2 regions of the Aquabacter sp. DMC10 genome follow, and region 2 is predicted to be linked to the other one. Evidence: riboswitches for the same ligand, from Rfam matches in the RefSeq annotation. Region 2 holds a riboswitch; the other holds the start of a gene.
The links. A riboswitch is a leader RNA that binds a small molecule or an ion and turns the genes downstream of it on or off. The one in region 2 is predicted to bind thiamine pyrophosphate.
Positions count from the first base shown of each region.

Region 1 (4,407 bases), on a different contig from region 2:
CCCCAATTGCCCCTCCGCGGCGGAACTGCCCGGCATGGTGGAAGGAGCGGTGAATACGGTCCCCGGCGTCGCCGGCGTCACCGTGGACATCACCTTCGACCCGCCGTGGGACCAGGGCCGCATGTCCGAAGAGGCCCGCGCCACGCTCAATCTGTGGTGACCTGCGCCGGTTGAGCCGGGGCAAGCCCGATGGTTTCGACGCCCGCCCTGCCTACGCAGCGGCGGGCGTCGTGCGTTTTGGGGGAGGGCGGCCGGCCTGGTCTTGGCCCTATTTCCCCTTGCCCGCCTTTCCCTGCATTCCCCCTCCCCAGCCCTCCCCCGCTTTGCGGGAGAGGGGGCCTGTGGCGCTGGGGGAGAGGTCGGGATCACCGACGCCGGTGACGGGCAGAACCACCACCCTGACTGGGCGCCCCGCAGTCCCCTCTCCCGCAAAGCGGGGGAGGGTTAGGGAGGGGGTAGGGCGAGAGCCGCAATGACCGAATTAAGAAAATATCCTAGATAATATTCCTATTTGTGGTCGCCTCTGCTAGGGTAGTCCCACCTGGCACCAAGGAGGGGCGCGTCCGGAGCGGCCTGACGGGTGGTGTCGGGGGCGGGTGTCCGACGGGACGGGGCTTAACGCACCTCGCGCCCGTTAGCAGAGGAGGCTGAAGGCCCAGGCGCACTGATCCGGCAGTGGTTCGGCCGGTGCTGATGGGAGAACCTGTTGCCCACGCGGCGCAGGGCCGAGGCCATAAATCCCCGCGCGGGAGCGGACGGAGCGCGGCTCCACCTCATCCCACACTTCTACGGCGCGCCGCCGCGCGCCGGCCGCTCCCGCATCCCTCCACCTCGCCTTTGGCGGGGGTGTTGGCGCTGGGGGCGTCAGAGGGGCGGGCAGGATTGCGGCGTTGTGTCCTTGCCCCCTCCCCCACCCTCCCCCACCCTCCCCCACCCTCCCCCGCTTTGCGGGAGAGGGGGCCGGTTCCGCCGGGGGAGAGGTCCAGATAACAGACGCCCATCACGCCCAGAGCCACCGCTCCGCCCAAGCGCACGAAAGTCCCCTCTCCCGCAAGGCGGGGGAGGGATAGGGAGGGGGCAGAGGGCCGGGGCAGGACGCAGCTTTGGGGGAGGGGAACGCTTCACCGTCCGCAATTCCCCCTCCCCAACCCTCCCCCGCTTCGCGGGAGAGGGGGCCGGCTCCGCCGGGGGAGAGGTTGGGATGACAGACGCTGAGGCAGAGCAGAGCCAGCGTCCCGCCAAGCGCACCAAAATCCCCTCTCCCGCAAGGCGGGGGAGGGATAGGGAGGGGGCGAGAGGGAACAGGGAGGGCGCGCGGGCGCCGCAAGATCAGGCCCCCTCACCACCGATCCGTCCGCTCCATTTCGCCCCGCACTTCCGCAAGGCGCCGGGCGGTGCCGGGGGAGGTGTCGGCGGGCGGCGCGTCGAGGGGGAAGAAGGCGATCTCGCGGATTTCCGCATTGGGCTTGGGCGTCGGGCCACGGGAGAAGGCGGGCACGAGGAAGCAGGCCACATGGTCGCGGCCGCCGAAGCGGGCATTGAAATAGAGGCCGTGCAGCACAAGCGGCGCGGTGGCGGAGACATTGGTCTCCTCCAGCAATTCCCGCCGCGCGGCGGCCTCGGCGCTCTCGCCCGCATCCACGCCGCCGCCCGGCAGATGCCAGCCGGGCGCATAGCCGTGGCGGACCAGCAGCACATGGCCGTCCTCGTCCCGCACGATGGTGCGGACGCCGAGGGTGAGGCCATGGGTGATGCGGCGCAGGAGCGGGCGGAAGGGCAGCATGGTCAGACTCTAAACGCCTTCCGGCCCCGCGCCGCAAGGCCCGGCTCAGGCGCTGGCGGCCTTCTCCAGCTCGCCGAGGCCTTCCGCCTCGATGGCCTCGGCGCGCTGGAAGGCGGGGCGGGCGACGCAGCGGGCCACATAGGCCTCCAGCACCGGCCGGTCCTTCACCAGCTTGAGCAGGTGCATGCCGTACCACAGGCTCATGCCCAGCATGATGTCGGCGGCGGAAAAGCGCTCGCCCAGCACCCACGGCCCGGTGGCCAACTGGTCCTCCAGCACGCCCATCACCTGGTCGAAGCTGCCCCAGCCGGCCGAGCGGGAGGGAATGGCGACGCCCGCCATGCGCTCCACGAAGGCGGCTTCCATGCAGGCCGTATCGAAGAACATCCAATGCAGATAGGCGCCGCGGGCGGGATCGCCGATGCCAGGCGCGAGGCGTCCGTCGGGGGCGAGGTCCGCCACATAGGCGCAGATGGCGCCGCTCTCGGCGAGCCGGGTCGGGCCGTCCTCCAAGGCGGGCACCTTCATCATGGGATTGATGGCCCGGTATTCCGCGCTCTTGAGGCGCGCACTGCCCAGCGGCACCAGCTCGCGTTCATAGGGCAGGCCGGATTCCTCCAGCAGCCAGAGGGTGCGGAAGGCGCGGCTGTGGGGGGCCCAATAAAGCTTCATGGCGAATCCTCCTGTGGGCGAGAACATAGGGGGAACGATTGCCTCTGTCGATCCGCACCGCCGCCATTGCCCTTCCGCCCGGCCCAAGCTAGAGCGGGCAGGTGGGAAGGGGCGCCGGGCTGGTGCGGCCTCACCGCGCGGGCCGCCCGGTCGGTTTCCCTTGCCGTCGAAGGGTCATCGCGCGATACTGTCCGAACGGCCTGGGGTGCCGCGCATCATGTGCGGCTGAGATCATACCCATCGAACCTGTCTGGGTCATTCCAGCGTAGGGAGGAGCCGATGAGCCAAGGCTTGTCGTCCTTTAATTCTGTCCCCGCCGACCGCCCCCGCATCGCCATCATCGGCGCGGGCGTGATCGGCCTTGCCATCGGCTGGCGCCTTGCGGAAGCGGGCGCCAGCGTCGATCTCTTCGATGCCGGAGTGGCCGGCCAGGGCGCCAGCCATGCCGCCGCCGGCATGCTCGCCGCCTGCGCCGAGCTGGAGCCGGGCGAGGAAGACCTGCTCGCCCTCAACCGGGAGAGCCAGCTTTTGTGGCCCGGCTTCGCCGCCGATCTGGAAGCCGCCAGCGGCCAGGACGTGGGCTATCGGGAAAGCGGCACCCTGGTGGTGGCGCTGAACGCCGACGATGCCGGCAAGCTGCGCCACCAACTGACGCTTCACCGCAAGCATGACTTGCCGGTGGAATGGCTCTCCGCCGCCGAGGCGCGGCGCCGCGAGCCCCATCTCAACACCCGCCTCGCCGGTGCACTGTGGTGCCCGGAAGACCACCAAGCCGACAACCGCCAGGTGGCGGCGGCGCTGAAGGTGGCGGCGGAACAGGCCGGCGCCCGCATTCACGAGCACACGCCGGTGGACGCCGTGGAGAGCGCCGGCGGCGTGGCGCGCGGGGTGCGCATCGGTGGCCGGCTGCATGCGGCTGATGTGGTCATCCTCGCCGCCGGGGCCTGGTCGCGCAGCATCACCATCGCACCCGCCTCGCCCTTGCCGGTGCGTCCGGTGAAGGGGCAGATGCTGTCCCTCCAGATGGACCCGGCCAATCCCGTGCTCACCCATGTGGTGTGGGGGCCGGGCATCTATATGGTGCCCCGCAAGGATGGCCGGCTGATCCTGGGCGCCACGGTGGAGGAGAAGGGCTTCGACACCACCATCACAGCCGGCGGCCAATTGGCGCTGCTCACCCATGCCTGGCGGGCGGTGCCCACCATCGAGGAATTGCCCATCCTGGAGCAATGGGTGGGCTTCCGCCCCGGCAGCCGGGACGATGCCCCCATCCTAGGCGCCTCCGGCGTGCCGGGCCTCATCCACGCCACCGGCCACCACCGCAACGGCATCCTGCTGCTGCCCGTCACCACCAAGGTCATTGTGGACCTGGTGCTGGAGGGCCGGGCCGATCCGCTGGCGGCGCCGTTCGGCGTCGACCGTTTCACCCCTCGCGCCGCGGCGGAGTAGCCATGCCTGCGACGAACCCCATCAGCCTGAAGATCAACGGCGCGGCCGAGGCCCTGCCGGTGGACACCGTCTCCGCCCTCCTCGACGCCAAGGGCGTCGACCCGGCCCGCAAGGGCATCGCGGTGGCTGTGAACGGGTCCGTGGTGCCCCGCACCCGCTGGGCCGCCCATCCGCTCGCCGCCGGCGACGCGGTCGAGATCATCCAGGCCAAGCAGGGTGGCTGATCGCTGCCCGGGATAAAAAATATGAGCACCCTATCCGATCCCCTCGTTATTGCCGACCGCACCTTCAATTCGCGCCTGTTCCTGGGCACGGCGGGCTATCCCAACCAGAAGGTGTTCCTGGACGCGCTCGCCGCCTCGGGTTCCGAGATGGCCACCGCCTCCATCCGGCGCATGAGCCTGTCCGGCTATGAGGAAAGCCTCACCGACCTCCTCACCGGCCGCGTCCATATCCTGCCCAACACCGCCGGCTGCCAGACCGCCAAGGACGCCGTGCTCACC
Region 1 is NZ_JBQUYX010000003.1:647,228-651,634, forward strand. It holds gene ACT54L_RS11545 (SUF system Fe-S cluster assembly protein) at 1-160, shown strand, start outside; gene ACT54L_RS11550 (NUDIX domain-containing protein) at 1,340-1,783, opposite strand; gene ACT54L_RS11555 (glutathione S-transferase family protein) at 1,829-2,455, opposite strand; TPP riboswitch at 2,647-2,746, shown strand; gene thiO (glycine oxidase ThiO) at 2,735-3,904, shown strand; gene thiS (sulfur carrier protein ThiS) at 3,907-4,128, shown strand; gene thiG (thiazole synthase) at 4,150-4,407, shown strand, end outside.
Region 1: linked by a shared signal. The riboswitch ahead of thiO (glycine oxidase ThiO) and the one ahead of thiD (bifunctional hydroxymethylpyrimidine kinase/phosphomethylpyrimidine kinase) in region 2 are both predicted to bind thiamine pyrophosphate.

Region 2 (4,407 bases):
CGTCCCGCGTGGTGGCCAGATCATAGCTGCCCCGGGTGACCAGAGCCGCCGTCGTCAGGGCCTCCCAGAACCGCCCGGGTACCTGAAGCCACTGCGCGCCGGAAAGATGGGGAAGGTGGGCGTAGAGGGTGGGGCGGCAGGTCAGGGTACCAGCAGCGCAGGCGGAGCGGATGTCGGCGGCCATCTGGGAAAATGCCGCTCGTGCGCGCATGGGCGATGCGTAGTCACCGGCATTGGCCGCCGCGTCGCGCAAGGCCCAGACGAACCAGCCTCCGGCGATCTGTCCACACGTGTGGGGCAGGGCCGTGCAGCCAGCCAGGTACCAGTGCGCCAGCGGGCCGTCGGGGCGGAGATCGGCGGCGAGGCGGGCGAAGCTGGGGCTCACCGCCGCGGCCTTTTCCATGGCGACGGTGCTCACCGGCACCTGCGAGATCTGCCCGCCATCTTCGATGCTCGAAAGCGCGCCCACCGCGTCCTTGAACGCGCGGTCCTGGAAATCGACTCCAATGAACGCGCCATAGGTCATGAAGTTGAGGGTGAACAGGGTCAGGAGCAGGGCCGCACAGCCAACCGCCGCCCCGGCCAGGCCTGGAGCGAGGCGTGCCGCGCTCTTCCAGCTGACGCCGTTGAAGACCAGTCCCGTCAGCAGAAGGACGCAAAGCCCGGGAAGGAACCAGATCCCTTCCTCGCGGGTCATCAGGGCCCACGCCAGGGTCGCTCCTCCACCAAGTCCAAGCAGAAGACGCGCCTTCCATCCCTCTGGCGGCGCGAACATCAGCAGGGTGCCACAGGCAAAGATCATCAGGGTCTGGCCCCAATAGATCTGGTCGCGCAGGATGCGATGTACCCCCATCTCGAAGCCCGCCGGCACCAGCAAGACGAGGAGTAGGGCGCCGTAGAAGGCGATTTTAGACCGCGTCAGCCGCAGCACCGCCCAGGCTCCCACCAGGGCGGCGCCCAAATGGAACAACGCATGGCCGAAGGAGATGGGGTTGCCGAGAAAGACGGAAAGGGCCACGAAAATCGGATAGCCGGGGCCCTTCATCAAGGTGAACTGGTCGAAGGGGCCGAGCCATTGCCCCGCAGCGATGTGGCTGGCCATCCGCATGAAATAGCCGTCATCGTGACCGGCGGCCGGGATCAGCAGCAGCCGGCTGTTCACCTCCACATAGAAGCGAAACCCCAAAAGGACGATCAGGAGGAGAACGTCTCCCCCGGTCAGGCGCGGGGTGAGCCCCGCTTCGGATCGCGTCCCATCGCGCAAGCTTCCCACCCCTTCTCTGCCTCGTGCCATCAGCCCTTAAGCTCAACCAAGGGCGGGCGGTGCATCAGAAGGCCTTGAAGGTGATGATGGTGCGGGTGTCCTGGATGCCGGGAACGCCCTGAACCTGTTCGTTCACGAAGTGCCCGATGTCGACATCGTCGCCCACATAGAATTTGACAAGGAGATCGAAATCGCCGGCCGTGGAATAGATCTCGGAGGCAATTTCCTTGTCGGCCAGGGCGTTGGCCACCTCATAGGAGCGGCCCAGCTGGCATTTGATCTGCATGAAGAAGGGAACCACGGCGAACCTCCAGGACAGGCCGGCAAAGTGGACAAATCGCCGGCCTCTGGCAAGTCTGCGCCCCTGCGATCCTTGAAGGCGGAAGGAGGGTTGGCTACATGACACGGATCTCGTCGGGGTGTCCCACATGATGTGGGGCTGAGAGGCAGGCGCCAACCCGCGAACCTGATCCGGATCATGCCGGCGCAGGGAAGCGAGAGCGGTCGGGCGCTGGGCGCACGGCTTTTCGGGCTTTCCACCGGTGCGGGAGGCCCCTATGGCAAAGCGCGTTCCCCCCATCGCCGTCACTGTCGCCGGCTCCGACTCCGGCGGCGGCGCAGGCATTCAGGCCGATCTGAAGACGTTTTCCGCTCTCGGCGTCTATGGCGCCAGCATCCTTACGGCTCTGACCGCCCAAAACACGCAGGGTGTCACCGCCATTCATGACGTCCCGCCGGATTTCATCACCGCTCAGTTTGACGCCGTCTTTTCCGACCTTGACGTGGCCGCGGTGAAAATCGGCATGTTGTCGCGGCCGGCTGCCATCGAGGCGGTGGCAGCTGGGCTCGACCGATGGACGCCAAAGGCGGTGGTGCTCGACCCGGTCATGGTGGCGGCTTCCGGCGCCCGTCTCTTGGACCCGGAAGCCATCCATACGTTGAAAAGCCTGCTGCTGCCCCGTGCCCATGTGGTCACGCCCAACCTGCCAGAGGCGGCAGCCCTGCTTGATGCGCCGGTGGCCCAGACGGAGGCGCAGATGCAGCACCAGGCGGAGCGTCTCCTGGCACTGGGCGCGCGCGCTGTGCTCATGAAGGGGGGCCATGGGGAGGGGCCGGAGAGCGTGGATCTGCTGGTGGACGCCACCGGCGTGGTGCGGCTTGCGGCGCCCCGCCATGCCAGCCGAAACACCCATGGCACGGGCTGCACATTGTCGTCGGCCATTGCTGCGGGGCTTGCCCACGGCGAAGGCTTAGGGGCGGCCGTAGATGCCGCAAAGGCTTACATCACCGGCGCAATTGCAGCCGCAGACGGGCTGAATGTTGGCCACGGCCACGGGCCGGTGCACCACTTCTTCGCTGTCTGGGCGTGAGGCGCCCACGTCTCCCGCGGGGGTGTGGCTATTCGTCTTGCTTTCATCGTTTCGTACGTTAATACGAACACTGGTTCGCAAAGATGGAACGCCATGTCGCAACGGGAAAAGGGTACCGACCGCAATCTCGAGACGGGAGCCCAGGTCATCACCGGGCAGCTGGGAAAGACCATCCAGCGGCTGAGGAAGGCCTATAACCTGTCCTTGTCGGACCTGTCGGAACAATCCGGCGTAGCGAAGTCCATCATCAGCCAGATCGAGCGCAACGAGACCAATCCGACCCTCGCCACCATCTGGCGCCTGTCCCAGGCGCTGGACATGTCCGTGGAGCGGGTGCTCGCCTCATCGGACGAAGCCCCCTTCGTTGAAAAGCTGACGCGCGCCGACACTCCCATCCTGCTCTCGGAAGACGGCCGCTGTCGCTTGACCATCATCGGTTGGATCAAGACCGTTGAGTGGCTGCAATATTATGACTTCCAGGCCGAGCCGGGAGGCGAGCTGGAATCCGATCCGCACCAGCGCGGCTCCATCGAGTGCCTGAGCGTGATTTCCGGCACCCTCGAGGTGGAAGTGGGCGGCGTGACCGAGACCGCCAAGGCGGGCGAGACCCTTCGCTATCGCTGCGACCGGCGCCACGTAATCCGCAACGTGAGCACCGAGCCGGCCCATGCCTTCATGGTCTGCCTGCTGAAGGCCGCCGTTCTCGACTAGGACGGCGCTTTCTCCTCAATAGACATCGCGCCGATAAAGGCCTTCGGCCGCGAGGCGCTCCACCACATCCGCCCCCAAGATGGAGCGGAGGGTCTCATCCACGCCGCCCGCCATGCCGGCAAGGCTGCCGCAGACAAAAATGGCAGCCCCCTCGGCCACCCAGGCCTTCAGATCTTCAGCCGCTTCTGCCAGACGCTGCTGCACATGGATGCGACTCTCCTGATCCCGCGAGAAGGCCAGATCCAGGCGGGCGATGCCGCCAGAGGCCACCCATCCCGATATCTCCTCGCTAAAGTAGAAGTCATGGGCGCGGTTGCGCTCGCCGAAGAGCAGCCAGTTGCGATCCCGCCCGGCCTGGATGCGCGCCTTGAGATGGGCCCGCAGCCCGGCAAGGCCGGTGCCATTGCCGATCAGAATGAGGGGGCGCTCGGCCGGCGGGGCATGAAACCCCGGATTGTGCTTGATGCGCAGCTCGATCTCGCCCCCGACCGGAGCGTGGGCGGTGAGCCAGCCCGAGCCGACACCCAGGCTGCCATCGGGCGACCGGGTCTGCCGCACCAGCAGTTCCAAGCGTCCATCCTGCGGAATGGACGCGATAGAATAGTCCCGATCGGGCAGGGGGCGGATGAGGTCAGCAAACCCTTGAGCCGTGATGCCGGCCGGCACTTGGCCGGGCAGGGCGCCGCGCAGCGCCACCCCTTCCAGCGCGAGCGCTGCGCCGCCGGCCGCCACGGAAGCGGCGGGGTCCAAAGATAGCGCCGCCAGGGCCGCGCGCACGCGGCCGGGGTCATTTCGCGGCTGGATCTGGGCAATGTCACCCGCCTCCCACACCGGCAGGGGGCCAGGCGGCGGCTCCAGCACCACATGGAACGTGGGCAGGCCGACGCCGCCGGGATTGAGGCACCGGCGCTCCACCAGGCGCCAGGGCTGCGCCGCCGGTGTGCTCCAGTCGCCGGCGACCGTCTCGCCCGTCAGCCGAGACAGGCGGACCTGCCAGGTGGTGAGGGCGGCCGCGTCATCGCCGTCCATCTCCACGGTTCCGAAGAGGGGCTGGGCGCCCTT
Region 2 is NZ_JBQUYX010000002.1:201,553-205,959, reverse strand. It holds gene ACT54L_RS05725 (hypothetical protein) at 1-1,264, opposite strand, end outside; gene ACT54L_RS05720 (Lrp/AsnC ligand binding domain-containing protein) at 1,329-1,565, opposite strand; TPP riboswitch at 1,670-1,775, shown strand; gene thiD (bifunctional hydroxymethylpyrimidine kinase/phosphomethylpyrimidine kinase) at 1,822-2,634, shown strand; gene ACT54L_RS05710 (helix-turn-helix domain-containing protein) at 2,728-3,345, shown strand; gene ACT54L_RS05705 (PepSY domain-containing protein) at 3,361-4,407, opposite strand, start outside.